DNA from 3 places in the Aureimonas sp. AU20 genome. Region 3 is predicted to be linked to each of the others. Evidence: riboswitches for the same ligand, from Rfam matches in the RefSeq annotation. Region 3 holds a riboswitch; each other region holds the start of a gene.
The links. Region 3 has a riboswitch for cobalamin ahead of M673_RS03470 (CbtB domain-containing protein). Riboswitches for the same ligand answer to the same signal wherever they lie in the genome.

Region 1 (10,299 bases), on a different replicon from region 3:
GCACGCGCTCCGCGCCGCCCTCGAACTCAATCCGCAGGCGGCCGCGCACCACGAGAAAGAGTTCGTCCTCCTCGTCGTGCCTGTGCCAAGCCAGCTCGCCCAGCACCTTGGCGAGTTTGACATACTGGTCGTTGACCCGGCCGACCACTTTGGGCGACCAATGCTGCGTGACGGCGTCGAAGGCAGCGATCAGGTTGATCGGGTCCATCGGGTCCTCCATTCGTTATAGCCAGACGGGGACAATGGAGAGGGCCAAGAGCAGGCCGAGCAGCCTGTTGAGCCTTCGCCAGTGCCGATCGCCGCGCATGGCCCGCGCCAGAACGAGACCCGCCGCGCACCACAGCGCGAGCGAGGCGAGGGCAAGAAGGCCGAAGACGGCGGCCAGAAGTGCGCCGAGCTGCACCGGGCCGGAGGCAACAGCCACGAAGGAGGCCGCCGCTCCCGTCGTCATCGCCCAGCCCTTCGGATTGTGCCAGAGCATCCAGACGCCTGCGAGAAAGCCGCTCGGCCGCGCATTCCCGTCCAGGCGCGGGGCGCCCCGCCGCGCGGTCTGCCACGCCAGCCAGAGCAGATAGGCCGAGCCCGAAGCCTTCATGGCGAGGGCGAGCGAGGGCAGTGCGAGAAGGAGCCCGGCCAGGCCGAACCCGGCCAGCGCCGCCATCGAAGCGAGACCCGCCGCGATGCCCGCGATGAGGGGAAGGGAGGGACGGAAGCCGAAATTAGCGCCCGAGATGGTGGCAAGGGTCGTCGCTCCACCCGGACTGATGGTCGAGACGAGGGCGAAGAGGACGAGGGGCGCCATTGTATTCATCGAGACTGCTCCAGCAGAACCTGCCACCCCACTATCGGCGGGTCGCGATGCAGCAAAGCTAATCTTGCTAAAGACCGACATTAGCATCATTAATGACGCATGGCCCGAAACCTCGACATCGCTCTTCTCAGAACCTTCGCGACCGTGGCGGACCAGCGCAGCATGACGCGCGCGAGCGAGCGCCTGCATCTCACGCAAGGGGCGATCAGCCAGCAGATCGCGCGGCTCGAAGGGATGGTGGGCGACGCCCTGTTGCTGCGCGATCCGCGCGGCCTGCGCCTGACGCCCGCCGGCGAGCGCCTCCTGCGGCGCGTGCGTCCGCTGATCGCCGCCAACGACGAAATCTGGTCGGAGATCGAGGGCGGCGTCGCCTCCGGCCCGGTGCGGCTTGGCTTGCCCTTCGATCTCGTCGGCCCCTGCTTCGCCAGTGCTCTGAAGGACTATTGCGAAGCCTTTCCGCGCATCGACCTTTCGCTCACCTGCGCATCCTCGCCCGATCTTCTCGACCTGATCGGGGAGGGACGCATCGACATCGCGGTGGTCGAGGAGGAGGCCGGGTCGGCCAGCGGTGAGACGCTGGCGATCGACCGCCTCGTCTGGGTCTCGGCACGGGCGGGCCAGGCGCCGCTTCGCAGCCCAATGCCGATCTCGCTGGTGGCCGAGACCTGCGTGTTCCGGCCCGCCGTCCTGGCGGCGCTGGCGCAGGCGGAACGCGCCAGCCGGATGGTGTTCGAGAACGGCGGGCTCGACGCGACGCGAACGATGGTCCGCATGGACATGGCCGTGTCGGCCTGGCTCGCCACCACCGTTCCAGCCGATCTCGACATCGTCGCGCCGGACGCCGGCCTGCCTCCGCTGCCGAGCTACGCCATCACCCTGCACCGGGCCGACAGCGCGCGGGGCGCGGCGTTCGACGAACTCGTGCGCACCCTTCGCGAGGCCATGGCGAGGCCGCGCTTGGCGGCGTGACGAACGCTTGCGAAAGCGCGCTTCCGGAGGTGGAAAGGGTGCAAACGGGACGGTCCGCTGCCTGACTGCAACAAACCGAAGTGAACCGCCTCGTCACCCTCGAAGGCCGATGCAGACGGCGCCAAGCGCGACGGCAAGGCAGGAGGCAAGCCGACGCATCGTCAGTCTTTCGCCCAGGAAAGCCGCGCCGATCAGAGCCGCGAACACGACGCTCGTCTCGCGAAGAGCCGTGACCGGCCCGGTGGGGCCCAACGAAAAGGCTGTCACCACCAGGACATAGGCGACCAGCGAGACCACGCCGCCGCCGGCGGCCCTCCAGGTCTCCACTGAGCGAGGGTCGATCCGAAGCGGCCCACGCGTGAGCCGGAAGGCGAGGGGCAGAAGGGCGCCGTAAAAGAGGCAGATCCAGGCGGCGTAGCCGATCGGGTCGCCGGCATGGCGCACGCCCAGCGCATCGACGGTCGCGTAAGCGGCAACGAGTGCGCCAGTCGCCAGCGCCCAGAGGAGCGGTCTCCCGGCGACCTGCCCGCGCCCGACGACCAGACCCAGAATGCCACAGGCGATCAGCGCAATCCCCAGAACGCTGGTCGGCGACAAGACCTCGTCCGCAAGCATGAAGGCGCCGATCGTCGCCAGAACGGGCACGGTGCCGCGAACGATCGGGTAGACCTGGCCAAGATCGCCGTGGCGATAGGCGGCCACGAGGAACAGGCTGTAGCCGGTCTGCAAGAGCGAGGAGAGCAGGAGAAACGGCCAGGCGTCGGCGGGCGGCAAGGGCAGGAGCAAGGCGAAGGGCAGCGCCACGGGAACCATCGTCAGGCTCATCACCGTGACGACCCAGAAGCGGTCGGCGCCCGAGCGCAGGAAGGCGTTCCACGAGGCATGGGCGAACGCGGCCGAGAGAGCGAGGCCGATGACGAGCGGGCTCACGAGCGGATGCCCGCCCGGGCAAGAAGCGCCTGCGTGCCATCCCGCAGCCCGCGGATCGCCTCCTCGGCCCGGCTCGTCTGCGCCTTGAGCGTGGCGCCCTCGAACAGCATGGCGAGCACCGCTGCGGTTCGCGTCGCCTGCGCCTCGTCGGTTTCCGGCAGCAGAAGCGCGCGCAGCCGCATCTCGAACGCCTCCTTCTGGGCAGCGGCCGCCTGGAAGATGGGATGGCCGGGATCGCCGTACTCGGCCAGCGCATGGGCGAAGGCGCAGCCATGGAAGTCCGGCCGGGCGAACCATTGCTCGTACCAGCTCACGATCGTTTCGATCCGAGCGGCGGCGCTCGGCGCCATGTCGGCCAGACGGTCGAGCTGCCTTTCGAAGCGCTCGGCGCGAAAGCGCAGGACAGCGCAGATCAACTCGTCCTTGGCTCGGAAGTGGCGGTACATCGTCATCTTCGCCACGCCCGCGTCCGCGATGATCCGGTCGATGCCGACCGCATGGTAGCCATCCGCCCGAAACAGGCGATAGGCGGTTTCCACGATCTGCTGCCGCTTGTCGGACATCATCGGCTCGCTTGCCACTGTAGGTGAGACAGGTCTGTATCACTTGCGGGCTAGATCGGCAATCCGAACGATCGTGCATCCGCTTTCGGGAAAGCTCGGCCGACCTCTTCGAGGTCGGAGGCATCATGGCCTGCAAAGCAGTTGGGGACGGTCTTCGCCAGCCCACCAGCGTCATCAACTGGCTCTGGAGACACCAACAGACCGGACGGAGGACTGCACCCGACCAACTTCCCAAACCATCGGACTGCCGCTCGTAACAGAGGAGCCCTCCACGGAGAACACCGCGTCTGTGATAGGATCGCGCGTGGTTCAGGCTAGGAAGGAGCTGAGATCGGCGAACCTCCTCCCAGTCGGTCGGATCGCCTACGCGAACGAAGACGGGTTTCTCCCATGGATCGGCTACCCGGACGCCATCGCGCCTTGGGCTGAACCGCTGCGAGCCGTTTGCGAGGCCACCCGCGATGTTCTTCCGGAGAAGATCGAGGCGATCCTGCTGCGCGGGTCGATCCCACGCAGCACGGCCTCGGCGGGGGCCAGCGATCTCATAACTGTTCATGCCGGCGAGATCGGAGCCGAAGAGCGCGCAAGACCGAGCGAGTGCGGACAGGCGATCGCGGCCGATTTCCCGGATGTGACCGAGGTCGAGCTTTTGACGATTCCGGAAACGGAATTCTGGTCGGAACGAAGGTGGGAATGGCTGCGCTTCATCCTTTCCCATCAAGGGCTCACGCTCCATGGCATCGATCTGATCGCGAGGCTACCGCCGCCGCGTCTCGACAGGCGTGCAGTGGTCCATGATCGTCCGGGTGCGAGGTGGATGTCGAAATGGGAGGGACACTGGCGCGATGCTCGGACAGAGGCCGAGCGTCGCAGCGTCTGCTCTTGGTTGATGATCCTCCGCTTCCCTGTCCGTGATGGTCGCGACGGGTGAGAGGTCCTCATTCCGCCTCGGGGCGGGACTCACCGCAAGCCGGATTTGGGGATAAGGCCCGAGAGCGCGTTGACTCACCGGGTGGTTGCCGCACCATATGCGGCAGTCACGGTCCGCTGCGTCGCAAGATGTGGTGGCTAAGAGGGAACCCGGTGAGCTGATCCAGAGATGGAACGGCGAGGCCGGGGCTGCCCCCGCAACTGTAAGCGGCGAGCCCTTCGTCCAATCCGCGTCACTGGAGCCAAGCTCCGGGAAGGCCGGACGGAAGGCGTTTGACCCGCGAGCCAGGAGACCTGCCGCGACTTGCTTGAACCTTCCCTGGGCGGGGTGTCCCGGTGGATCGTGTGCCTGTCGCGGCTGGGGTCCCTTCGTCTGGGTCGCCTGGGTCGTTTTGCATGCGTCCGCTCGGCCTTTGCCTCCACTCGCTGGAGCAGCCGAATGTCTCTTCTTCCTTCTTCCACGGCCTTGCCGTCGCCGTTCCCGGTCCTGTCCGTCGATGCCGGTGCAGCCGATCTCGCATCTTCGCTGGCAGCGCGCGTCCTGCGCCGCAATGGCGCCGTCTCAGGGTTCGACGCTTCGAAGATCACGGTCGCGATGACCAAGGCGTTTCTTGCCGTCGAGGGGCGGCAGGCCGCCGCCTCCACCCGCGTCCACGACACGGTGCGGCAGCTGACCGACGAGGTCGTCGCCGCGCTCACCCGCCGCTCGGGCGGCGACCGCCTCCTTCATATCGAGGACATCCAGGACCAGGTCGAGCTCGCGTTGATGCGTTCGGAGCATCCGAAGGTCGCCCGCGCCTATGTCCTCTACCGCGAGGAGCACGCCCGCGCCCGCGCGGCGCAGGCCACCGCGTCGCAAACACAGGCCGCGCCCGCGTTGTCCGTCCGGCAGGCGGACGGCTCCCTCGCGCCGCTCGACGAAGCCCGTCTGGCCCGCGTCGTGACGGAAGCGTCCGACGGCCTCGACGGCGTGTCGCCGGACGCGATCCTCGCTGAAACGCGGCGCAACCTCTACGATGGACTCACGCTCAGTGAACTCGCCGAGGCGCCCGTCATGGCGGCGCGGACCCTGATCGAGACCGAGCCGAACTATGCCTTCGCCTCGGCTCGGCTGCTACTCGACAAGCTGCGCGGCGAGGCGCTGTCGTTCCTCGCCGGCTCGCCCAGGACGGCGACGCAGGCCGACATGGCGGTGCTCTACGCCGAGACCTTCCCGGCCTATCTCGACCGGGGCATCGCGGCCGGGCTGATCGATCCCGAACTCGCCCGCTTCGACGTGGCGCGATGTGCTGCGGCGCTGACATCGGAGCGCGACAACCTCTTCCAGTTCCTCGGCCTGCAGACGCTCACCGACCGCTACTTCCTCCAGACGGAAGGGGTCCGCTTCGAGCTGCCACAATGGTTCTTCATGCGCGTCGCCATGGGATTGGCGCTGCGCGAGGTTGATCGCGAGGCCCGCGCCGTCGAGTTCTACGAGCTTCTGTCGAGTTTCCGCTTCATGGCCTCGACGCCGACGCTGTTCAACGCCGGGACCCCGCGCCCGCAGCTTTCCTCCTGCTTCCTCACCACCGTCGCCGACGATCTAGGCGGCATCTTCAAGGCGGTGAAGGACAACGCGCTGCTCGCCAAATATTCCGGGGGCTTAGGCAACGACTGGACGCCGGTGCGGGGCCTCGGCGCCCACATCAAGGGCACCAACGGGCAGAGCCAGGGCATCGTGCCCTTCCTGAAGGTGGCCAACGACACGGCCATCGCCGTCAACCAGGGCGGCAAGCGCAAGGGCGCGGTCTGCGCCTATCTCGAGACCTGGCATATCGATGTCGAGGAGTTCCTCGACCTGCGCAAGAACACGGGCGACGATCGGCGCCGCACGCACGACATGAACACGGCGCACTGGGTGCCCGATTTCTTCATGCAGCGCGTGGCCGAGAACGGCGACTGGACCCTGTTCTCGCCCGACGAGGTGCCGGGCCTGCATGACCTTTACGGGCGGGCCTTCGCTGAGGCCTACGAAGGGCATGAGATCAGGGCCGCGCGCGGCGAGATCCGCGTCCACCGCCGCGTGAAGGCGGTCGATCTCTGGCGGCGCATGCTGACCATGCTGTTCGAGACCGGCCATCCCTGGATCACGTTCAAGGACCCCTGCAACATCCGCTCGCCGCAGGGTCATATCGGCACCGTGCACTCCTCGAACCTGTGCACCGAGATCACCCTCAACACCTCCGCCTCCGAGGTCGCGGTCTGCAATCTCGGCTCGGTGAACCTCGCGAGCCACGTCAACTCCGAAGGGCTTGACCGCTCGCTCCTCGCACGGACGGTGAAGACCGCGATGCGCATGCTCGACAATGTCGTGGACATCAATTTCTACACGATTCCCGAGGCGCGGGCGTCGAACCTCAGGCACCGTCCCGTCGGCCTCGGCCTCATGGGCTTCCAGGACGCGCTCCAGGCGCTGCGGCTCGCCTATGCCAGCGAGGCGGCGGTGGCCTTCGCCGACACGAGCATGGAGGTGCTGAGCTATGAGGCGATCTCCGCCTCGGTGGACCTCGCAGCCGAACGCGGGCGCTACCCCTCATTCGACGGCTCGCTCTGGTCGCGCGGCATCCTGCCGATCGACAGTGTCGAGCTGCTGGCCGAAGCGCGCGGCGGCACGCTCGACCTCGACCGCTCAAGCACCCTCGACTGGGCGGCCCTGAGGGAGCGTGTCCGAACCGTCGGCATGCGCAACTCCAACACGATGGCGATCGCGCCGACGGCGACGATTTCGAACATCTGTGGCGTGTCGCAGTCGATCGAGCCCGCCTACCAGAACCTCTTCGTCAAGGCGAACATGTCGGGCGACTTCACGGTGGTGAACGCCGCGCTGGTTCGCGACCTGAAGGCGAGGGGGCTCTGGGACGAGGTCATGGTCTCCGACCTCAAATACTACGACGGCTCGCTCGGGCCCATCGACCGCGTGCCGGAGGACCTGAAGCGCCTCTACGCCACGGCCTTCGAAATCGACTCGGCGTGGCTGATAGAGGCCGCGGCACGGCGCCAGAAGTGGATCGACCAGGCGCAGTCGCTGAACCTCTATCTCGCCGCCCCATCGGGCAAGGCGCTCGACGCGCTCTACCGGCTCGCATGGGAGCGGGGTCTCAAGACGACCTACTACCTGCGCACGCGCTCGGCGACGCATGTCGAGAAGTCCACTCTGAAGGGGACGGACGGCAAGCTGAATGCCGTTTCGGCGGCGCCTTTGGCGGGGGCACCAGAGGAAATCCGCGTGCCGGACGAGGCCTGGGGCAAGGCCTGCCGGATCGACGATCCCGAGTGCGAGGCCTGCCAATAAGGCCCGTCCGCTTCCCTCGGTTTCCCCCAGGCCCGCCGAACGGCGGCGGGCCGTCCCCCAGCTTTAGAAAGACCACCCGATGCTCGACTGGAACGACACCGCCACCGCCGACGCCGCCACGCCCATCCCCGATGTCGGGCCACCCACGGCGACTGGCACCGAGGCCGTCGATCGCAACGGCGGCCGCGTCTCGGTCTCCGAGAAGCGGATGATCAATGCCCGCGCCGACGTGAACCAGCTCCTGCCCATGCGCTACGGCTGGGCCTGGGAGAAGTACCTTTCGGCCTGCAACAACCACTGGATGCCGACCGAGGTCTCCATGCAGGCCGACATCGCGCTTTGGAAGTCGGCGGAGGGTCTGACGCCCGAAGAGCGGCGCATGGTGAAGCGCAACTTGGGCTTCTTCGCCGCCTCGGAATCGCTCGTCGCCAACAACATCGTGCTCGCGATCTATCGCCACCTCACCAACCCCGAATGCCGGCAGTACCTGCTGCGCCAGGCCTTCGAGGAGGCCGTCCACACGCACACGTTCCAGTACATCGTGGAATCGCTCGGGCTCGACGAGGGCGAGCTTTTCAACATGTATCGCGAAGTCCCGTCGATCACCGACAAGGCGGCCTGGGCGCTCCAGCACACGCAGGGCATCGAGGACCCGCATTTCCGAACCGGCACACCGGAGGCGGACCGCGCCTTCCTGAAGGACCTCGTCGCCTTCTACGTCGTGTTCGAAGGCATGTGGTTCTACACCGGCTTCGCGCAGATCCTGTCGCTCGGGCGACGGGGCAAGATGCAGGGCATTGCCGAGCAGTATCAATATATCCTGCGCGACGAGTCGATCCATCTGAACTTCGGCATCGACGTCATCAACCAGATCAAGGCGGAGAACCCCCATCTCTGGACGGCCGCCTTTCAGGACGAGCTGCGCGCCATGCTGCGCGAGGGCGCCGAGCTGGAAGCCGCCTATGGCCGCGACACGATGCCCGTCGGCTTCCTCGGGCTGAACGCGAGCGCCTGCGAGAGCTACATGCGCTTCATCGCCAACCGCCGCTGCGCCCAGCTCGGCCTCGCCCCCGTGTTCCCGGACACGGAAAACCCGTTCCCCTGGATGTCGGAGGTCATGGATCTGAAGAAGGAGAAGAACTTCTTCGAGACCCGTGTCATCGAGTATCAGAACGGCGGCGCGCTGGCCTGGGATTGATCGGCGGCGCGGGCGACGGCAGGCGAAGGGGCGAACGGATGGACAGGATCGAGACGGAGCGGCTGCGCTTGCGGAACTTTTGCGCGGGCGACGCGGAAGGGCTTCTCGCCTACCTGCATGAGCCGCAGGCGCGGTGTTTCCTGTCGTTGCGGCTGGCGGACCTTGCGGCCGCCGAGGCGGAGGCGATCCGCCGCGGCTCGTCCGACGAGCACGTCGCGATCGCCCTTCGCGGGTCCGACCGCTTGATCGGCGACCTCTTCGCCATGCACGAGGAGCCCGATACCTACTCGGTGGGCTGGAACCTCGACGCCGCGCACGGGGGCGCCGGGTTCGCGCACGAGGCGGCTCGGGCGCTTTTCTCGCACCTGTTCGAAGAGAAGGGCGCGCGGCGCCTCTACGCCTATGTCGAGGTCGACAACGCCCCCTCCCGGCGCCTGTGCGAAAAGCTCGGGATGCGCGTTGAGGGCACGTTCATCGAGTTCGTCACCTTCACCGACGCCCCGGACGGCACGCCGCGCTACGAGGACACGATGCAGTACGCGATCCTGCGGAGGGAATGGGCGAGCTGACGCTGCCGCCAAGGGTCGGCCGCTGCGATCGGCTGGTTCGAGGCAGCGCGCCCGAAGTCGGCCGGGCGACGGTGGCCGGCGAGATCGGCGTCACCCTCGGCGTCGACTCGGCCCTTGGCGCCGACGGTCCCGGTGTCCGAAATCGCGACCTTTTCGAATCCGTGCGCGCCGTCGCATGGCGAGCCGAACAATCTGCCCACGCCGCCTCGATTGCGAGAGGTCCGGTTCGCTCCGGGCCGAACGCCGAGCCCCTCGCGATCTCCCTGCCTCTACGGTGCCGGCTTGCTGGCCAGCCGTTGCTTCAGCAGCCAGTCCCACAAGCCGGTCTCGTCCAGCGCCGCCGCCTCGACCGCTTGATGGCTGGTGTTCTCGAAGACGGTCAGCCGTGCGTCGCGCTTGAGGGTCTTGAGCCGCTCGTAGAGCACCACGGAGTCCGACAGCGGAATGACGTCGTCGTCGGTGCCGTGGAAGACCCAGAACGCCGCGTTCTCGCTTGTCCGGTTGAGATAGTGCCGGTTGCCGCCACCGGCGATCGGCACGACGGCGGCGAAGGTCTCCGGGTATTGCTCGGCCATGGCCCAGGCCCCGAACGCACCCCGGCTGTAGCCGACCACCGAGACGCGGCTGGGATCGACCCTGTAGCGGGCCATGACCTCGTCCAGCACGGCCTTCACCTTCTCGATGGGGTAGAGCAGTTCCTCGCTCGGGTTCTGCGGCGAAAAGACGATGAAGGGGATGTCGCGGCCGCCGTCGATCAGGGCCGGCAGTCCGCTCGAGCGCACCTTGTCGATGTCGCTCCCGCCCTGGTCGCCGCCATGCAGCCAGACGATGAGCGGATAGGTCTCGCCCGACGTCTCGTAGCCGCGAGGCGTGGACAGCAGATAATGGAGATCGGCTGGAATCCGCGCCTCCGCCGTCATGGCCTTCTGTTCGGCCATGACCGGTGCGGGGCCGAGCGCGAGACAGGCGCCGATGGCAAGTGAGATACGGGTCATGCG
Region 2 (10,299 bases), 130 kb from region 3:
CGCCCCGCTATGGCGCGGGGACGCTTGGGCGAGCGGCGCTGGCGCCCAACCGCGCGGCGTCAGCCGTGCTTGAGGATCGTGGTGCGCAGGGTCGAGACGTCGTGCAGCGCGGCGAAGCCCTTCTCGCGGCCATGGCCGGACTTCTTCATGCCGCCGAAGGGCAGCTCGATGCCGCCGCCGGCCCCGAAGGCGTTGATATAGACCTGGCCGGCCTTGATGCCGCGCGCCACGCGCATCGCGCGGTTGCCGTCATGCGACCAGACGGCGGCCATCAGGCCGTAATCCGTGCCGTTGGCCAGGCGCACCGCATCCGCCTCGTCCTCGAAGGGTAGGACCGACAGGACCGGGCCGAACACTTCCTTGGTCGCCAGCTCGTTGGCGCGCGGCACCGGCCCGTAGATGCGGGGCGCCACGAAGAAGCCGGCCTCCGGCACGCCCTCGGCCACCTGTCCCGAAGCCAGAACCGGCACGCCGCTTTCCTCGGCGCGGGCGAAGAAGCCCTCGATGCGCGCCTTCTGCGTGGCGTTGATGACGGGTCCGAGATCGCGGTCCATCTCGGGCGTTCCGGCGGTGAGCTTGCCGAAGCGGTCCGCCAGCGCCTCCACCACCTCGTCGTAGCGGCTGCGTTCGACCAGGACGCGCGAGCCCGCCGAGCAGGTCTGGCCGGCATTCTGCACCATGGTCGTGGCGATGGTGCTCGCCGCCGTTTCCAGGTCGGCGTCGCCAAAGAGGACGTGCGGGCTCTTGCCGCCGAGTTCGAGCGTGCAGCCGATGTGGTTTTTGGCCGCCGCGCTCTGGATCAGCGTGCCCACCTCGGGGGAGCCCGTGAAGGAGATGAAGTCGATGTCGCGATGGCCGGACAGCGCCGCGCCGGCCTCCTCGCCAAGGCCCGGCACGATGTTAAGCGCGCCTTCGGGGAAGCCGACCGAGGCCGCGAGTTCGGCAAGGCGCAGCGGCGTCAGGCAGGCGTCCTCGGCGGGTTTCACCACGCAGGCATTGCCCATGGCGAGCGCCGGGCCGACCGTGCGGCCGAACATCTGCGCGGGATAGTTCCAGGGAATGACATGGGCGGTGACGCCGTAGGGCACGCGCTCGGTGGTGACGAAATAGCCGGGCAGGAAGGGAATGGTTTCGCCATGCACCTTGTCGGCAGCGCCGCCGTAGAACTCGAAATAGCGGGCGGTCGCCACCATGTCGGCGCGCGCCTGTTTCATGGGCTTGCCGGTGTCGCGCGCTTCCAGAAGCGCCAGCTCCTCGGCATGGGACTCGATCGCCAGCGCCAGCTTGGACAGAAGCCGGCCGCGTTCGGTGGCCGAGAGCTTGCCCCAGGCGCCGCCTTCGACGGCCCGGCGCGCGGCCTTCACCGCGCGGTCGACATCCTCCGCCCCGCCGGCCGCGATCTCGGCGAAGACCAGCCCTTCCGCCGGCGCCACGACCTCGATCGTGCGACCGCTCGCGGCGGGGTGCCAGCGATTGTCGATGAAGACGCCCTGGGCGGCGCTGCGGGCGGGGGAATGGGCATTCATGGCAGGCGCTCCTCGAATCAAGGGCAGGGGGACACGGGCGCGCCGAACGGCGAGCTTGCCGCTCCAGACTTCTACTTTCGCCGCATCATCCGACGGCAAAGCGTGGCCGCTTTGCCTGGACATGCCTAGCCGTCCTCCACCGGCGCGCCCGCAATGCCGTTGGTATGGGAAGAGATATCCGCCTCGCCGGCCCGCCTCGCCAAGACAAGTTTGCGCTTTCCCGCATAGGCCGGACCTATGGCTCGCGCTTCGGCCCACGGGGAACGAAGAGGGAGAGGGAAGGCCGGCTCAGGCGCTGACGCGCATCTGCGCGCCGCTCCAGGCGCCCGAGCGCACGAGGTCGCGCAGCGTGCGCCGGCAGAGCTTCTCCACCGCTTGGACGGCATGGGAGAGCGGCCGGTCGATCGGCTCCACCAGATGCACCGTGCGCAGGAAGGCCGGCTCGAAGGGCCAGGCGCGCAGCGAGCCCTCCTCGGTCTCGCGCCGGATCGCATGGGCCGGCAGCACGGAATAGCCGAGCCCCTGCTCGACCAGCGACTTGATGGCGCCATAGGCGTCGATCTCGATGGCGGTGGCGAGTTGCACGCCATGGGCCGCCGCGCGCTCCTCCACGAGATCGCGTAACCCGTGGCCGGGGCTCGGCAGGATGAGGGGGAGGTCGGCCAGCCGGGCGACGGGCACGCTGCTGCCGGTCGCCGGCAGGGCGCCGGCATCGGGATCGGCGGCAGGGCCGAACAGATGCAGCGCTTCCGAGAGGAGGCCGATGGACCGCAGGCCGCGATCCTCGACGAAAGCGTAGAGCAAGCCGAGATCGACCCGCCCGAGGCGCAGCCAGTCCAGGACATAGCCGCTCATCGCCTCGGCGATCCGCAGCTTCACCTTGGGCAGTTCCGCCTGGGCGGCGAGGACGAGGGGCACGCCCAGAACCTGCGCGATCGAGGAGGGCAGGCCGAGGCGCACCTCGCCCGCCGGCTCGGCGCCGCTGCCCCGGATCTCGCGCTCGGCCTCCTCGAACTGCGCGACGATGGCGCGGGCGTTGCGCAGAAGAATTTCGCCCGCCTCGGTCGGCTGCACGCCCTGCGGCGTGCGAAACAGGAGCGGCACGCCGAGATCGGCTTCCATGTTGCGGATGTGGAGGCTGAGCGACGGCTGGGCGACGTTGAGCTTCCCGGCCGCGCGCGAGATCGACCCGCTCTCGACGATGGCGACGAAATATCTGAGCTGCCTGACATCCACACGCGATTCCTCCCGGCGCGGAGCCTAGAGGCGGACGGGAATCCTGGATAGGTCTCGTGTCCGATCGGTGAGGATCGGACGGGCGGCCGCCGGGGATGACGTCGCCCCTGCGGCGTCTTGGGCCATCCGCCCGAACGACCGGAGGGCATCGGCGGCTCGGCCGACGGCCCCGAAACGCCGGGCCGATCCGCAGCCGCAAGTGGCTTCGCAGACGCAATCCACCCGCTCTTCCAGGCCGGTCGGTGCGGGCGGCCTGAGAGATCGGCGAGGGGCCCTGGCAGGCCATCGCTGGCTCTCCAGACCGGACGGCCAAAGCCTTGCGACCAATCGATGCGGCGCGGCGTCAGGCCGCGCTATGGAGGGAGCCGGAGGGGGCGAACTCGGCGCGCAGCGCTTCGCTCTGCTGGCCGAGCGCGGGAACGGGGCGGAACGCCGGGGCCTCGCCGTCGAAGCGCGCGCCGGGCGCGAGATAGCGCACCGGGCCGGCGGGCGTCTCCACCGTGACGAAGCGGTTCTGCGGATGGTCGGCGAGGTCCTGCATGGAGCTGACACGGCCATAGGCGATGCGGGCGCGCTCCAGCCGCTCGATCATCTCGGGTCGGTCGGCTTTCGCAAAGGCGCCGGTGACGATGGCGTCGAGCCGCTCTCGGTTGGCGACGCGCCGGCTGTTGTCGGAGAATTGCGGATCGCTCGCCACCTCCGGCGCCAGCAGAACCTCGCGACAGAGATTGGCCCATTCGCGCTCGTTCTGGATGGAGAACAGAACGGCGGCGCCGTCGCGGCAGGCATAGGCCCCATAGGGCGCGATGGTCGGATGGTTCAGACCGGAGCGCGCCGGCTCCTTGCCGCCATAGACATATTGGAGATACGGCACGTTCATCCAGTCGGCGAGCGCATGGAAGAGCGAGACGTCGATATGGCGCCCTTGCCCCGTCCGTTCGCGGCCGAGCAGCGCCTGCAACACGGCCTGGAAGGCCGTCATCCCAGCCGCGATGTCGCAGACCGAGACGCCGACCCGCGCCATGCCCTGCTCGTTGCCGGTGATAGCGGAGAGGCCGCTCTCGGCCTGGACCAGGAGATCATAAGCCTTCAGGTCGCGGTACGGTCCCTCGTCGCCATAGCCGGAGATGGAGCAGGTGACGAGGCGCGGGTTTTGCCGTCGCAGCTCGGCCGGGGCGAAGCCCAGCTTGTCGATGACGCCGGGCGCGAGATTCTGGACGAAGACGTCGGCGCGCTCGATCATGGCGGCGAGGACCGCCTTATCGGCGGGCGCCTTCAAGTCGAGGCAGACGGATTCCTTGCCCCGGTTCAGCCAGACGAAGTAGGCGCTCTCGCCTTTCACCAGATGGTCGTAGCCGCGCGCGAAATCGCCCTCCGGCCGCTCCACTTTGATGACACGCGCGCCGGCATCGGCCAGACGGCTGGACAGATAGGGCGCCGCCACCGCCTGCTCGACCGAGACGACGAGAAGATCCTTGAGATCGGTGTTCACCGACGCCGCTCCCGCAAATGACTGGACAGGGTTCGCATGGCGCCCAGCCTAGCGTCGGCGTTTGTCGCTCCGCCAATAGCGATGTCCTTGCTCGCCCATAGCGCCCTTCTATGGCGCCGCCATAGGCGCGGCCTATGCCCGATAGCGCGAAAGCTTATTTCCATGTTGGAGCCGGTGGACGCACATCGGATGGAAGCATTCCAGACGAGGGGCCGTTCGGGAGGCCCTTGAGGGGAGGGGGAGAGCCATGCCGTCCGCCGTCGAGGCCGCCACCCTGTTTCTCTTCGTGCCGGCCGACCGGCCGGAGCGCTTCGCCAAGGCCTTCGCCGCCGGGGCAGACGCGGTGATCCTCGATCTGGAGGATGCCGTGGCAGCGGACAGGAAAGGGCTCGCCCGTGTGGCGCTGCGCGAGGCGACATCCGCTATCGGGGAGGCGTCCTGCCTGGTGCTCGTGCGCCTCAACGCCGTCGGCTCGCGCGAGCACGAGGCGGATCTGGCGCTCGCCGCAGCCCTGCCGCTTTCTGCCGTGATGCTGGCGAAAAGCGAACGGGTCGAGGAGGTGGCCACGGTCGCGACGGCGACCCGCCACCCCGTCGTCGCCCTGGTGGAAAGCGCGGCTGGCCTTGCCAATGCGCGGGCGCTGGCGCAGGTCAGCGCGCGCCTCGCCTTCGGCTCCTTCGACTTCGCCGCCGATCTCGGCTGTCGTCACACGCGCGAGGCTCTGCTCCTCGCCCGGCTCGAACTGGTGCTGGCCAGCCGGCTCGCCGGCCGCCCGGCGCCGATCGACGGGGTGACGGCCTCGACGCGCGACGAGGCCGAGATCGAGGCCGATGCGGCCCATGCCGCCGCGCTCGGCTTCGCCGGCAAGCTGCTGATCCATCCCGCCCAGATCGCCCCCGCCGCGCGGAGCTTCGCACCGGCGGAAGGCGAGATCGCCTGGGCCGAGCGCGCGATCGCGGCCGGGCAGGGCGGCGGCGCCGTCGCGCTGGACGGGGAGATGGTGGACGCGCCCGTGCTCCTGAGGGCGCAGGCGATCCTGCGCGCGGCGCGACGGATCACGGACAAGGCCACCACGGGAAAGATTTCGGCATGAGCACGAAGGCCCCGATCCGCGAGGCGGATTTCATCTCCTCCGTCGCCGACGCGCTGCAGTATATCGCGGTGTTCCATCCGCCGAGCTTCGTTCAAAGCCTTGCGGAAGCCTATGCGCGGGAAGAGAGCCCGGCGGCGCGCGACGCGATCGGCCAGATCCTGGTCAACTCGCGCATGGCCGCCTTCGGTCGGCGGCCGATCTGCCAGGACACAGGCACGGTGAACGTCTTCGTCAAGCTCGGCATCGGGGCGCGGATCGAGACGGCGCGCCCGCTCGCCGACCTCGTCAACGAAGGCGTCGCCAAGGCCTATACCGACGCCGACAATCCGCTGCGCGCCTCGATCGTCAAGGACCCGCTCTTCGGCCGCAAGAACACGGGCGACAACACGCCCGCCGTTGTGCATGTCGATGTCGTGGCCGGTGACGAGGTCCGCGTCACCGTCGCGGCCAAGGGCGGCGGTTCGGAGAACAAGGCCAAGTTCGCCAATCTCGCGCCGGCCGCCTCGGTCTCGGACTGGGTGGTCCAGACGGTGGAGACGCTGGGCGCCGGCTGGTGCCCGCCGGGGCTGCTCGGCATCGGCGTCGGCGGCACGGCCGAGAAAGCCATGCTCATGGCCAAGGAGTCGCTTCTCGAGCCGATCGACATGGCCGAACTGATCCGGCGCGGCCCAGCCTCATCGCTGGAGGAGATGCGGCTCGACATCTACGAGCGCGTCAACGCGCTCGGCATCGGCGCGCAGGGGCTGGGCGGGTTGACGACGGTGGTGGACGTGAAGATCCGCTCCTATCCCTGCCACGCCGCCTCGAAGCCCGTCGGCCTCATTCCCCAATGCGCCGCCGACCGGCATCTCACCTTCACGCTGGACGGCTCCGGCCCCGCGCGGCTCACCCCGCCCGATCTGTCTCTCTGGCCCGAGATCGACCGGGGCGAGCAGACGGCACAGGCGCGACGCGTCGATCTCGACCGTTTGACGCGCGAGGAGGTGGCCAGTTGGCGGGCCGGCGAGACGCTGCTCCTGTCGGGGCGGATGCTGACCGGCCGGGATGCCGCGCACAAGCGAATGGCCGACATGATCGGGCGCGGCGAGTCGCTGCCGGTCGATCTCAAGGATCGGGCGATCTACTATGTCGGCCCGGTGGACGCAGTGCGCGACGAGGTGGTGGGCCCCGCCGGCCCGACCACGGCCACCCGCATGGACGGCTTCACCGACCTCGTCCTGGACGCCACCGGGCTCCTCGTCATGATCGGCAAGGCCGAGCGCGGGCCAGCCGCGATCGAGTCCATCAAGCGCCACGGCGCGGCCTATCTGATCGCGGTCGGCGGCGCGGCGTATCTCGTCTCCAAAGCGGTCAAGCAGGCCCGCGTCCTCGCGTTTGCCGATCTCGGCATGGAGGCGATCCACGAATTCGTCGTGGAGGACATGCCCGTAACGGTCGCGGTGGACGCGCAGGGGCATTCGATCCACCAAACGGGTCCCTCGCAATGGCGCAAGCCCCGCCTCACTCTCGGCGGTGCCGCAGCTGAACGTGTGACCTGAGAGTTCATCGGCAACCGCCCCTGCGCACAGCTCGAGCTGGCTTCCGTGTTCCCGGAAACGGAAAACCCGCTCCCGTAGATGTCGGAGGTCATGGACCTCAGCAACGAGAAGAACTTCTTCGAAACCCGTGTCATCGAATACCAGAAGGGCGGCGCGATTGCCTGGGACCGACCGGCAGTGCCCGTACGAACGGGGTGAAGGATCGTGATCGCGGCTCTCGTACCCGTTTGTCACATGACGCTTCGCATGCGGACATAAAGATGTCCTTATGTCTTCATTGACAGCATGGTTGCGGACGTGCTGAATGTCGCCTGTCGAGGTTCCCCGTTCCAGACATGGCGATGGGGCTAAGACGGGAAGCCAGTGGTGTCCCTCCGGGGCAGAGTCTGGCGCTGCCCCCGCAACTGTAAGCGGCGAGCGGCGGATCCATCGTGTGTCACTGAGCCTCGCAAGAGGATCGGGAAGGCCGGAACCGTCGCAGCGACCCGTGAGCCAGGAGACCTGCCTCCGACGCGAAACGTTCCTCGGACGGGGGTTCCTCCGGTGGATCGCGCCTGGAGTTCGTGCCCTTGGCCGTTGGCGTCGGGGCGCTCGCCCTTGCGCGTTCTTCCTTCGGCCCTCGCCTGACCAAAGACGGTGGGTCATGACGAACAGCGCCTTCGCATTTACGATCAGCAGCGTTCCGTTCGACGAGGACTATCGTCCCGCCGACCGCACGCGCATCACCACGAACTTCGCCAACCTCGCACGAGGGGAGTGTCGTCGCGAGAACCTGCGAAACACCTTGGCGATGATCGACAACCGCTTCAACTCCCTCATGCATTGGGACAATCCGACGGGAGATCGATACGCGGTCGAGCTTCGGATCGTCACCGCCGACCTGACGGTCGGCCTGCGCGACGGGGCCGAGACCTTCCCGCTGATCGAGATCCTGGCAACCACCGTCGTCGACAGGCGCAGCGGTGAGCGCCACGACGGCATGATCGGCAACAACTTCTCCTCCTATGTCCGCGACTACGACTTCAGCATCCGTTTGGCCGGCCACATCCGCGAGAACCCCGATGGCGGCGCGCCGGACGGGTTCGGCGAGCTGCACGGCAACCTGTTCAAGCGATTCTTGGCCTCTGCCGCCTACCGGGACCGGTTCCCGAAGCCGCCGGTCATCTGCCTCAGCGTGTCCAGCCGAGAGACCTATCGCCGAACCGCAAACGTCCACCCCATCCTCGGGGTGGAATACGGGACTGACCGCCTTTCCAGAACCGACGACTACTTCGCAAGGATGGGGATGCGGGCACGCTATTTCCTGCCGCCGGGCGGCGTCGCGCCCTTGGCCTTCTACCATCTCGGCGACCTGACGGGTGACTATTCCAACGTCGAGCTGGCCAGCACGGTCGCCACGATGGAGACCTTCCAGAAAATCTATCGCCCGGAGATCTACAACGCCAACTCCCCGGCGGCGGAACACTACAGGCCGAGCCTGAGCCGCCAGGACTATTCCCTGACCCGAATTGTCTATGACCGCGACGAGCGCAGCCGGCTGGCCGTCGAGCAGGGCCGTTTTGCCGAACAGCATGTCATTCGGCCGCATGGCGCGCAGCTCGAGCGCTGGTCTGCGACTGCGGGCCTATGAACGGAACGGACACGAAAGGACCACGAGCATGACGATTCTGTTGCCGACGACCACCGCGGGGAGTCTGCCCAAGCCGTCCTGGCTCGCCGAGCCCCGCACCCTCTGGTCGCCCTGGCGGCTCGAAGGCGAGGATCTACTCGCCGGCAAGCGGGACGCCCTGCGTCTTGCCTTGGACGACCAGCGGCAGGCGGGCATCGACATCGTCGGTGACGGCGAACAAACGCGCCAGCATTTCGTCACCACCTTCGTCGAACATCTCGGCGGCGTCGACTTCGAGAAGCGCGAGGTCGTCCGGATTCGCGACCGATACGATGCCAGCGTGCCGACCGTGGTCGGCGCCGTCTCACGCACGAAGCCCGTCTTCGTCGAGGACGCGAAGTACCTGCGCGCGCAGACCGGGCAGCCGATCAAGTGGACGCTGCCCGGTCCGATGACGATGATCGATACGCTCCACGACGCCCACTACAGAAGCCGCGAGAAGCTCGCCTGGGAGTTCGCGCGGATTCTCAACGAGGAAGCGAGGGAGCTCGAGTCCGTCGGCGTCGACATCGTGCAGTTCGACGAGCCTGCGTTCAACGTCTTCTTCGACGAGGCGAACGACTGGGGGATCGCCGCCCTCGATCGGGCCGCCGAGGGCCTCAAGATTGAGACGGCCGTGCATATCTGCTATGGCTACGGCATCAAGGCCAATACCGACTGGAAGAAGACTCTCGGATCGGAGTGGCGGCAGTACGAGAAGACCTTCCCCAACCTCCGGAAGTCCAAGATCGACATCATCTCGCTCGAGTGCCGGAACTCCCGTGTGCCGATGGACCTGATCGAGCTCATTCGAGGAAAGAAGGTGATGGTGGGCGCGATCGATGTCGCGACCGACACGATCGAAACGCCGGACGAGGTCGCGGAAACCCTGCGCGAGGCGCTCCGGTTCGTTGATCCAGACAAGCTCTACCCCGCCACCAACTGCGGCATGGCACCATTGTCCCGCGACGTGGCGCGAGGCAAGTTGAAGGCCTTGGGCGCTGGCGCGGCGATCATCCGTAAAGACCTCGCATCAATGGACTTCGCAGATCGGGGGACTTTGCAGATCGGGCAGACCTATGTCCGCTTTTGAGCATGAGCGTAGAGGCCTGGAACGGCGGTGGTCGGGCGTTTGCGGAATGGCAGCATTCCGCGCGATTGACCCGAAAGCTGCCGGTCCGCTATCGACCCATCCACGGCACAAAAGCGACATGGCTTCTGTCCCCAAAGCGGTCGATCTTCGTTCAGGTGAACAGGCATGGCGATGCCGGTGCGGATCGAGCTTCCCGGCATTCGAGAGCTGGAGCAAGGATGAGATGTCATGGCGAACCCCAAGACGGAGACGGATCCCGACCGCCGCCAACTTCACCAGTTGATCTCGGGGCTACGTGACGGGGTCATCCTTTTGGGCTTGGACCAGCGTGTGCTTTGGGCCAACGACGCCGCCCTGACGATGCACGGCGCCGAGCGCATCGAGGATCTCGGTTGCGACGTCGATGATTATCGCAAGCGCTTCCGGCTGACCTATCGCAACAAGCATCCCGTGCGAGGGACAGGGCTGTCGATCGAGGGTGTTCTTGCTGGCGAGCAGTCGGAACCCATTGTCGTGGAAGTCCGGGTTGACGGAACGCCAGACCAGTCCCGCGTCCACGCCTTGCGCTTCCAGGTCATCACCAAGGATGACGGCGAACCCGACTTCGTCGTCCTGATCGTGGAAGACGAGACCGCGCGTTACGACGCGGAAGACCGGTTCGAGAGCGCCTTCA
Region 3 (10,299 bases):
GAAATCCGGCTCGATGATCTATATGGGCTCGGTGCATTCGCACGAGCCCTCGGCGCTTAAAAGCGCCTATGTCGCCGCCAAGCACGGCATTCTGGGCCTGGCCCGCGTCGCGGCCAAAGAGGGCGGGCCGCATGGCGTGCGCGCCAATGTCATCTGCCCCGGCTTCGTGCGCACGCCGCTGGTGGAGAAGCAGATCCCCGAACAGGCGCGCTCGCTCGGCATTCCCGAGGAGGAAGTGGTGAGCCGCATCATGCTCGGGCGCACCGTGGACGGCGAGTTCACCACGGTCGAGGACGTGGCGGAGGTCGCGATCTTCCTCGCCGGCTTCGGCTCCAAGGCGCTCACCGGCCAGTCCATCACCGTCAGCCATGGCTGGTACATGGGCTGACCTTCCTTCTCCGCCCGCTCGCAAGACCCACAAACACGGACAAGCCTTCCATGCAGATCATCACCGTTCAGCCCATCGTCGCCTTGATCGCCGGCGTCCTCATTCTCCTGATGCCCCGGCTCCTGAACTACATCGTCGCCTTCTATCTCATCATCGTCGGGCTGACCGGGCTGCTGGGCACGGGCGGCTTCTGACGCCGCGAGGCCGGCGGCTTTCGCTGGCTCTTTTCGCTTGAGCGACGGCGCGGATGCGCGCGACATGGGCGGCGGGTCGGCCGCGGCGTGAGAGAAGGGGAGCGAGAACCATGGCAGGCGGCACCGGGCGAGCGCGCATCGTCATTCTGGGCGGAGGCTCGGGCGGGCTGGAACTTGCCTCCCAGCTCGCTCACCACGGCAAGCTCGACGTGACGCTGGTGGACCGGGAGCTCGCCCATCTCTGGAAGCCCCGGCTGCACGAGTTCGCCGCCGGCACCGTGTCTTCCTCGCTCGCCGAAATGTCCTTCTACATGCTCGGCCAGATGCGCGGCTTCCGCTTCGAGCAGGGCAGCGTCGGCGCGCTCGACCACGACCGGCGCGAGGTGGTGCTGGCCGCCATTCCCGGCGAGGACGGCACGGTCGCGGCGCGCGAGCGGCGCGTACCCTATGACATCTGCGTCGTGGCGCTGGGCGGCGTCGTGCCCGATTTCGGCACGTCGGGCGTTCGGGAATATGCCGTGCGGCTCGACACCAAGGCCGATGCCGACCGGTTTCGCGATCGGTTCATCGCCACCATGATCGAAGCGCGCGAATCGGGCGAGCCGGCCGAGGTGGTGATCGTCGGCTCGGGCGCGACGGGCACGGAGCTTGCCGCGCACCTGCGCCGCTCCGAGCGCGGCTTCTTCGACCAGACCAAGGCCGAGCGCCGCCGCAAGCTGCTTGGCATCACCATTCTAGAGGCCGCGCCCGAGATCATGCCCGGCGCCGAGCCGGAGCTGCGCCGGCAGCTCACCGAGCGTCTGCGCCATCTCGACATCAAGACCGTGACCGACGTGAACGTCTCGCGCATCGATCTCGACTCCGTTTATTCCAAGAGCGGCGAGCGCTGGCCCTGCGACCTCGCGGTCTGGGCTGCCGGGCTCGTCGGCAATCCGCTGCTCAAGGATCTCGGCCGCTTCGAGATGGACAAGCGTGGGCGTATCGTGGTGGACGCGACGCTGCGCAGCACGGTGGACGAGCATGTCTACGTCATGGGCGACGCGGCGAGCCTGACGCCGCCCGGCGCCAAACAGCCCCTGCCGCCGACCGCCCAGGCCGCCAGCCAGCAGGCCGACTATCTCACCGAGACCCTGCCCATCCTCGCCAGGGGCGATCCGGTCGAGCCCTTTCACTATTCCGACAAGGGCCGGCTGATCTCGCTCGGCCGCGCGGGAGCGGTGGGCATGATCGGCTTCGGCGCCAAGGACGATTTCCTCATCCACGGCCACTTCGCCACCGCCGCCTACAACGCCCTGCAGCGCAAGCACCAGTGGCGCGTGCTCGGCCATGTCAGAGGCACGGTCGCCATCGCCGCCGACATGATCTCCCCGACCAAGGGCCCGGCGCTCAAGCTGCACGGCGACTGAGACGCCCGGGCCGGGCTGGGGGGAAAAAGGCGAGGCGTCAGAACTCGATGCCGCGCTGCGCCTTGATGCCGGAGCGGAACGGGTGCTTCACCATCTCCATCTCGGTGACGAGATCGGCGAACTCGATCAGCTCTTCGCGCGCGTTGCGGCCGGTGATGACGACATGCTTCATCTCCGGCTTGTGGTCGCGCAGGAAGTCCACGATCTCCTCGACCGGGAGATAGTCGTAGCGCAGGACGATGTTCAGCTCGTCCAGGATCACCATGTCGTGCTCCTCGTCGGCGATCATCGCCTTGGCCCGCTCCCAGGCGGCGCGGGCGGCGGCGATGTCGCGCTGTCGGTCCTGCGTTTCCCAGGTGAAGCCGTCGCCCATGGCGGTGATCGTCACCTCGCCCTCGAAGCGCTCCAGCGCGCGCCGCTCCCCCGTTTCCCACTTGCCCTTCACGAACTGCACGATGCCGACCTTCATGCCGTTGCCGAGCGCGCGGAAAACGAGGCCGAAGGCGGCGGTGGACTTGCCCTTGCCCTTGCCGGTGTGAACGATGACGAGGCCCTTTTCCTGCGTCTTGGTGGCGAGAATCTTGTCACGCGCGGCCTTCTTCTTGCGCATCTTTTCGGCGTGGCGGGCGTCGAGCTCTTCCTCGCTCATGGCGGCGACAAGGGGGGATTTCTCACTCATGGCAACGCTTCCTCCGCCGCAAGGGCGCTGGGTTCGAGGGCACCGGATTCGAGTGCACTGGGTTCGAGGGCGAATCTGACGGAGTTGGAGCGCGGATGCCAGAGCCCGCGCCTGATGGCCTCGGCAAAGCGCCGGCGCATTTCGGCCAGCGCCGCCGGGTTGTTTCGGGCCAGGAAGTCCAAGACCTCTCCATCCTCCAGAAAGGCGGCGTGGACGAGGTCGAAATGCCGGTCGGCCACGTCATGGGTGGTGGCGGCGAAGGCGAAGAGATAGTCCACCGTCGCCGTCATCTCGAAGGCGCCCTTGTAGCCGTGGCGCATGACGCCGGCGATCCATTTCGGGTTCACCACGCGGGCGCGCACGACGCGGGCGATCTCCTCGTCCAGCCGGCGCACCACGGGGCGCTCGGGGCGCGAGTGGTCGTTGTGGTAGCCGACTGGGGCACGGCCGGAGAGCGTTTCCACCGCCGCCGACATGCCGCCTTCGAACTGGTAGTAGTCGTCGGAATCCAGAAGGTCGTGCTCGCGATTGTCCTGGTTCTGCACCACGGCCTCGACGCTCGTGAGCCGCCGCTCCAGGCATTCGCGCGCCGGCAGGCCTTCGGCCTCCGCGCCATAAGCATAGGCGCCCCAATGGAGATAGGCGTCGGCAAGATCCGCCCGGCTGGTCCAGCCGCCCTCGTCGATCAGCGCCTGCAACCCCGCGCCATAGGCGCCGGGCTTGGAGCCGAAAACGCGGTGGCCGGCGAGTTGGCGCGCCTTATCGGGCGCGAGGCCCCGCGCCTCGGCCTCAGTCGCCTCGCGCCGCATCCGCTCGGCGATCGGGTTTTCGGCCGGGTCCTCGTCCAGGGCGCCGATCGCCCGAGCGGCCCGGTCCACGAGCGCGATCTGGTCGGGAAAGGCGTCGCGGAAGAAGCCGGACACGCGCAGCGTCACGTCCACCCGCGGCCGTCCGAGCCGGGCGAGCGGCACGATTTCGAAGCCGGTGACGCGGCCCGACGCGCGATCCCATGTCGGCTTGGCGCCCATCAGGGCGAGCGCTTGAGCGATGTCGTCGCCGCCCGTGCGCATGTTCGCCGTGCCCCAGGCGGTGAGGCCGACCGAACTCAGCCATTCGCCCTGGTCCTGGAAATGGCGCTCCACCAGCCGCTCGGCCGACAGGCGGCCGAGGCGCCAGGCCGCTTCCGTCGGCACGGCGCGCGTGTCGACGGAGAAGAAGTTTCGCCCTGTCGGCAGCGTGTCGGGCCGCCCGCGCGTCGGCGCGCCGGAAGGGCCGGGGGCGACGAAGCAGCCCTCCAAGCCCTGCAAGAGCCCCGCGATCTCCGCCGCGCCGCAGGCGGTGACGCTGGGCCTAAGCCGTGTTTCGATCTCGCCCAGCACGGCCGCCGTGCGGCTCCAGCCGGGCTCGGCCGCGTCCTCGCCCGCGACAAGGCGGGCGGCCAGGAGTTCGATCCGCTCGACCGTGTCGCCCACTGTGCGCCAGGGGTCTGTGGACAGGCTGTGAAGAACCTTGGGGCGAGGGCCGGCCCAGCTTGTGGAAAAGTCGCAGTCCAGCGGATCGAAGCCGAGCGCGAGATCGTCCGCCAGCGCCCGGTGCAGCGAGGCGTCGGGGCCTTCCGTGCCGCGCGGCAGGCGGGCGAGCGCGACCGTGAGGTCGGTGAGCAGCCGTCCCTCGGGCGCGACGCCGAAGACATGCAGCCCGTCGCGGATCTGAAGTTCCTTGAGATCGCAGAGCCAAGCGTCGAGCTTGCCCAGCGCCTCGTCGCCCGCCTCGCCGGGCGCGAGCCCCGCATCGGCGCCGAGCCCGCTCGCCTCCAGAAGCGCCAGAATGTCCTTGCGCAGGAGCGCGGCGCGTCTCGCGTCGCCCTGGTTCGCCTCGTAATACTCGTCCACCAGCTTTTCCAGATCGCGCGCCGGGCCGTGGCTTTCGGCGCGCGTGAGCGGCGGGGTCAGGTGGTCGATGATGACGGCCGAGGTCCGACGCTTGGCCTGCGTCCCCTCGCCGGGATCGTTGACGATGAACGGGTAGAGATGCGGCAGGGGGCCAAGGATCGCCTCGGGCCAGCAGCGCTCCGACAGCGCCAGGGCCTTGCCCGGCAGCCATTCCAGATTGCCGTGCTTGCCCATGTGGATGAGCGCATCGGCGCCGAACTGCTCGCGCAAGAAGGCGTAGAAGGCGAGATAGCCATGCGGCGGCACGAGGTCCGGCGCGTGATAGGTTTCCTTCGGGTCGATATTGTAGCCGCGCGCCGGCTGGATGCCGACGGTGACTTGACCGAACCGGGCGAGCGGCAGGCAGAAGCCCCGCGCGGGATCGAAGAACGGGTCGGCTTCCGGCGCACCCCAGCGCTCCACCATCGCGGCCTGCAATTCGGGAGGTAAGCCGGCAAAAGCACTGAGATAGGCGTCGAGCGAAAGGGTCTCGCGGACGATGCGCCCGGCGCGCTCGCCCGAATTGGTCGGTCCGGCCTGGAGATGCTCCACCAACGCATTGCCGCTTCGGGGAAAGTCCGACAGCCCATAGCCTGCGTCGCGCAGCGCCTCCAGAACGCGCACCGTACCGGCCGGCGTGTCGAGCCCGACGCCATTGCCGATGCGCCCGTCCCGGTTGGGATAGTTGGCGAGCACGATCGCGACGCGCCGCTCCCTGGGGCCAAGCATGCGCAAACGGGCCCAGCGGCGGGCCAGCTCCGCCACGAAGCGCAGGCGATCGGGCTCCGGCCGGTGCGACACGAGATCGATCTCGGTCAAGGCGTCCCATTCCGCCGCGCTCTTGAAGGCGATGGCGCGGCTGAGAACGCGCCCGTCCACCTCCGGCAGGGCGACGCTCATGGCGAGGTCCCGCGCGGAGAGGCCTTGGCTCGAGCGCTCCCAGGCCTCGCGCGCGCCGCTCGCCAGCACCGCCTGCAACACCACGGCGCCGGTCTCGTCCAGCACCGTGCCCTTGTGCGCGGCGCCCGGCGTGGAGACGGCAAAGCCCGTGAGATTGACGACCACGCCAGGGGGATGGCGCGCGAAGATCGCACGCAGCGTCTCGACGCTGACGGGGTCCTTCAAGCTGCTGACGAAGAGCGGCAGGGGCGCCAGCCCTTGGGTCTCCAGCGCGTCGCACAGGGCCTCGACCGCCTCCGTCTGTCCGCTCTGCACCAGCGCGCGATAGAAGATGACGGGCACGACCGGGCGAGGATCGCCCTCGCTCAGGGCTTCGCCCCGCGTGAGCAGCCCCGCCTTGAGGATCGGGCGCGGTTCGCCCGCCGGCCCCTCGCCCGTCAGCGGCTCGCCCTTCAGCAGCGCGCGGCAGCTTTCCAGAAATCCATCCGCATTCGCCGCGCCGCCTTCGCAAAGGAAGCGCCAGAGGCGATGGCGCGTCTCGGGAACGAGCGTGGAAAACCGGTCGAGCCCAGGGTCGGGCTTGTCGTCGCCGGGCAGGATGGCGAGGTCGAACCCGCCCGCCCGCGCCGCCGCCAGCAGCGCCTCGCATCCATGCGGCCAGTAGCGCTCGCCGCCGAGCAGCCGCACCACGACGAGCCGCGCCCCCCCGCCCATGCGGGCGAGATAGGTGTCGACCGACATCGGGTGCGACAGGCGCAGGAGATTGGCGAGGCGCAGCTCGGCCGAGCCGAGACCCAGCCGGCGTGCCGCGCCGGCCAGCGCCGCGAGCTCGGTGTCGGCGGCCGAGAGAAACAGGATCTCGCCGGGGCTCTGCCCGAGATCCACCGCCTCCGCGCCGTCCGCGATCGTTCCGCGCTGCGCGGCGAGGAGATGCAAGGCCGCTTACTCCGCCGCCGCCTGGGCTTCAGTGGAGGCGAGCGCGGCGATGGCGGCGCGGATCGCCCCCTCGTTTTCCTCGATCGCGTCGTGCAGGCCGATCACCACGAGACGGGTCGCGCGCGCTTCGCCGGGCGCGAAGGGCCGGTCGTAATAGGCCTCGACGCGCCCGCCGACGGCCTGCACGAGAAGCCGCGCCGCCTTGCCTTCGACGGCCGCGAAGCCCTTGAGGCGCAGGATGTCGTGCGCGGCGATCAGACCCTTCAGCCCGTCCACGAACCGGTCGGGCGAAGCGAGCGGGCGGGTCTCCACCACGATGCTCTCGAAATCGTCGTGGTCGTGCGCCACGCCGCCCTCGTGCTCGATCTCGTGATGCGAGCGGCGCTCGTGGATGTGGTCCTCCGTGCCGCTGGCAAGGCCCAGAAGCACGTCGGCCGGCAGCTTGCCCTGGCTCGCCGTCACGAGGGCGAGCTTGCGCCCGGCGACAAGGGTTACCTCCTCGCGCACGCGGGCTAGCTCCTCGTCCGAGACGAGATCGGCCTTGGACAGAACGAGAAGGTCGGCGGCGCGGATCTGGTCCTCGAACAGCTCTTCCAGCGGGTTGTCATGATCGAGGCTTTCGTCGGCCTCGCGCTGCGCCTGAACCTTCGCCTCGTCGTCGGCAAAGCGCCCGGCCGCAACCGCCGCCGCATCGATCACGGTGACGACGCCGTCCACGGTGACGCGGGCCTTCACCTCGGGCCAGTTGAAGGCGGCCACCAGCGGCTGAGGCAGGGCGAGGCCGGAGGTCTCGATCACGATATGGTCGAGCCGGTCCGCGTGCTCCAGCAGCTTTTCCATGGTGGGAATGAAGTCGTCGGCGACCGTGCAGCAGATGCATCCGTTGGTGAGTTCGACCACATCCTCCTCGCGGCAGGTCTCCACGCCGCAGCCTTTCAGGATGTCGCCGTCGACGCCGAGATCGCCGAACTCGTTGATGACGAGGGCGATGCGCCGGCCCTCGGCATTCTGCAGGAGGTTGCGGATCAGCGTGGTTTTGCCGGCGCCTAGAAAGCCGGTGACGACGGTGGCGGGAATCTTGCGCATGAGATCAGCCTTTGAGAGGGAGGGGCAGGCCGGCGGCGACGAAGGTGACGCGGTCTGCCAGCGCTGCGATCTGTTGGTGAAGACGCCCGGCCTCGTCGCGAAAGCGCCGGGCGAGCTTGTTTTCGGGGACGATGGATAGGCCGACCTCGTTGGAGACGAGCACCACGAACCCGGGCAGGGGGCCGCGTAGCGTCTCGCACAGGCGCGCCGCCTCAGCCGGAATGTCGGCCTCGCTGAAAAGGAGATTGCTGAGCCAGAGCGTCAGGCAGTCCACCAGGAGGGCGCGGCCCTCGCCCGCCTCGCGCCGCAGCGCGCCGGCAAGATCCAGCGGCTCCGCCACCGTCAGCCAGGGCGCGGGGCGGCGCGCCTGATGATGGGCGATGCGCTCCTCCATCTCGGTATCGAAGGCCTGGCCCGTCGCGAGATAGACGGGCTGGAGGCCGGAGGCCATGACGAGGGTTTCGGCATGGTGGCTCTTGCCCGAGCGCGCGCCGCCGAGAACGAAGTGAACGCTCACGCCGAGAGGGCCGCGGCCCGGCGCTCGTTTCGCACCAGCCGATCGCTGGCGAGCCCGGCGCCGAGGCCGATCAGCACCCAGAACAGGGCCGAGACGGCGAGCGAGGCGACGGCGAACTCGGCCGCCAGCGTCGGCGGAATGGGGCTGGCCAGATCGGCGGGATGGGGCGCGGCGAAGAGATGCGGCGCGACGAGAAGCGCGAGGCCCGCGAGCCGCGCGGCGGTGGAGCCGCGCAGAACGACCAGCCAGAGCCCGGCCACGGATGCGCCGACGGTGGCGAGCCACCAGAGCTGACGGGCGGCCAGATCGGCGGCCGGCATGGCGGGAAGCTCCGGCGGCAGGCCGAGCGCGGGGGCGAGCGTCACGGCGCCGAAGCCGGCCAGGCCCCAGAGCGCGCCGTTGCGGAACGTCAGCGGCCGGTTGGCGGCCAAGCTCGCGGCGGCGAGCAACAGCGCGAAGCCGCAGCCGAGCACGAGATTGGCCAGGATCGAGCCGCCGGTGCGGCTTTCCACCAGCGTCGTCGCCTCGCCGCCCTCGTGGCCGGAATGGGCGAGCGCGGGGGAAACGAGAGCAAGGCCGGCGGCATGGTCGTGGCCGGCGGGCGCGCCGCCTTCCTCGTAGACTTCCGCCGCGAGGATCAGGGGAACGAGCTTGGCCTGCTGAACGGGCGTGACGAGCAAGCCGGCGAAAAGGCCGGCGAAGATCGCGGCCGAAAGGGTGCGGGTGAGCATGGGCGAAATCCTGCGCGCGGACGGGGCTCGCGGGCGAGCGCGCGTCCGAAAAGACGAGACGAATCCGGGTTCAGCGTCGGCTGGCGAGATGCGGTGCGACGGAGCGGGGAGGCGTCAGTGGCAGGGAAGGCCCATGGCGTGGCGGGCGTCGTGCACGGTGTCGTGCAGCGCGTCGGCGCTGGCAAAGCCCGCGCCCCAGACGAGGAATGCGCCGAGCGACAGGGCGAAAGCGGCGACGAGAAGGCGCGTCTGCGCCGGTGCGTCGGTGTGAGGAACGGCCGGTGCGGCGGTTCGGATCATGGCATCAACCTCCGTGACGGCGGCCGACATGGCCGCCTTCGCAAGGGATGGCAGGTCTCCTGGCTCGCGGGTCACGGGTCCTCTCCTGCCTTCCCGGGCCGCGAGGCCCAGTGGCGTTTCCGGCGGAAAGACCGCCGGTGAAGAAACCTCGCCGCTCTACAGTCGCGGGGTCGGCTGCGATCCGGGCCCTTGGTTTAAGTCGGCCCTTCGCATTCCCTCTTAGCCCGCGCACGCATGTCGCGCCGCGGGACCATCCAGCGCGGGAGGATAAACCCCCTGGGCCTCAAGTCAAACGATTCAGGGAGATAGGCGACGAGGCGTCTGTCATCTCGTCAAGCTGCGGATGCGCCGTCCGGCTCACGCCAGCCAGGCGGCGCATTCGCCTATCAGCCGGTCGGCATCGCCTTTTCCAAGGCGCTGAGGATCAGCGCCGAACTGACGGGCTTGGGCAGGAAGCGCGCCTGCCGGGGCAGGTCGCTCGCGTCCGGCTGAACCCGGCCGGAGCAGACCACGATCGACACCTGCGGCCAGCGCGCGGCGACCTGGCGCGCCAGATCGATCCCGTCGATCGGGCCGGGCATCTCGATATCGGTGTAGAGCAGTTCGATCGTTTCGGTGTCCGCCAGATGGCGGAGCGCCTGGGTCGTGTTGGCGGCTTCCAGCACGGTGAAGCCGGCGTCCTCCAGGAGGTCGACGGCCTCCATGCGCAGGAGGGGTTCATCCTCGGCGACGAGGGCAACGGCATGTTTTGCTGGCGTGCTCATGTCCGATAAAGGCGCGAACACCGGAAAGGTTTCCAGTCTACGAACCCAGCCAACGACTTGCTTCGAATCGCCATTTTTCTGTGTCGTTCCGCATCGCTCTGCCACCTCGAATCAGCCTCTGAAATCAGCGGCGGCTGAGCTGTGAGAGCTCGCAAGACGCCTTCAGGCCTGCGGGCTGCGAATGGCCGCGAGCGGCGCCTCGATCCGGCACAGGAGGCCGGTGGGCTCGAAACTGTGCTCCACGCTGCCGCCGACCGAGCCGGGCAGGCCGCGCTCGATCAGCCGCGAGCCGAAGCCACGGCGGCTGGGCGCCAGGACGGGTGGCCCGCCGCGCTCCCGCCAAACGAGGCGGAACACCGGCGCGCCGTCCAGAACACCCGTGCTCCAGGAAAGGTCCACCTCGCCTTCGGGCACGGACAGGGCGCCGTATTTCACGGCGTTGGTGGCGAGTTCATGCAGGATCAGCG

Region 1: linked by a shared signal. The riboswitch ahead of M673_RS19705 (ribonucleoside-diphosphate reductase subunit alpha) and the one ahead of M673_RS03470 (CbtB domain-containing protein) in region 3 are both predicted to bind cobalamin.
Region 2: linked by a shared signal. The riboswitch ahead of M673_RS04090 (putative oxygenase MesX) and the one ahead of M673_RS03470 (CbtB domain-containing protein) in region 3 are both predicted to bind cobalamin.

Annotation. Positions count from the first base shown of each region.
Region 1 is NZ_CP006369.1:138,273-148,571, forward strand. Features, by position in the region: gene M673_RS19675 (cupin domain-containing protein) at 1-208, opposite strand, end outside; gene M673_RS19680 (LysE family translocator) at 224-811, opposite strand; gene M673_RS19685 (LysR family transcriptional regulator) at 911-1,780, shown strand; gene M673_RS19690 (EamA family transporter) at 1,874-2,710, opposite strand; gene M673_RS19695 (TetR/AcrR family transcriptional regulator) at 2,707-3,276, opposite strand; gene M673_RS19700 (hypothetical protein) at 3,578-4,204, shown strand; cobalamin riboswitch at 4,297-4,519, shown strand; gene M673_RS19705 (ribonucleoside-diphosphate reductase subunit alpha) at 4,643-7,534, shown strand; gene M673_RS19710 (ribonucleotide-diphosphate reductase subunit beta) at 7,614-8,732, shown strand; gene M673_RS19715 (GNAT family N-acetyltransferase) at 8,771-9,301, shown strand; gene M673_RS19725 (alpha/beta hydrolase-fold protein) at 9,571-10,296, opposite strand.
Region 2 is NZ_CP006367.1:887,690-897,988, forward strand. Features, by position in the region: gene M673_RS04065 (aldehyde dehydrogenase family protein) at 60-1,526, opposite strand; gene M673_RS04070 (LysR family transcriptional regulator) at 1,815-2,762, opposite strand; gene M673_RS04075 (CaiB/BaiF CoA transferase family protein) at 3,106-4,254, opposite strand; gene M673_RS04080 (HpcH/HpaI aldolase/citrate lyase family protein) at 4,502-5,347, shown strand; gene M673_RS04085 (fumarate hydratase) at 5,344-6,885, shown strand; partial or broken gene M673_RS23510 (hypothetical protein) at 6,889-7,083, shown strand; cobalamin riboswitch at 7,186-7,408, shown strand; gene M673_RS04090 (putative oxygenase MesX) at 7,529-8,515, shown strand; gene M673_RS04095 (methionine synthase) at 8,544-9,626, shown strand; gene M673_RS04100 (PAS domain-containing protein) at 9,855-10,299, shown strand, end outside.
Region 3 is NZ_CP006367.1:753,540-763,838, forward strand. Features, by position in the region: gene M673_RS03435 (3-hydroxybutyrate dehydrogenase) at 1-388, shown strand, start outside; gene M673_RS23475 (DUF3096 domain-containing protein) at 439-582, shown strand; gene M673_RS03440 (NAD(P)/FAD-dependent oxidoreductase) at 693-1,988, shown strand; gene cobO (cob(I)yrinic acid a,c-diamide adenosyltransferase) at 2,026-2,667, opposite strand; gene cobN (cobaltochelatase subunit CobN) at 2,664-6,434, opposite strand; gene cobW (cobalamin biosynthesis protein CobW) at 6,441-7,520, opposite strand; gene cobU (bifunctional adenosylcobinamide kinase/adenosylcobinamide-phosphate guanylyltransferase) at 7,525-8,037, opposite strand; gene M673_RS03465 (CbtA family protein) at 8,034-8,768, opposite strand; gene M673_RS03470 (CbtB domain-containing protein) at 8,883-9,068, opposite strand; cobalamin riboswitch at 9,101-9,338, opposite strand; gene M673_RS03475 (response regulator) at 9,455-9,832, opposite strand; gene M673_RS03480 (sensor histidine kinase) at 9,995-10,299, opposite strand, start outside.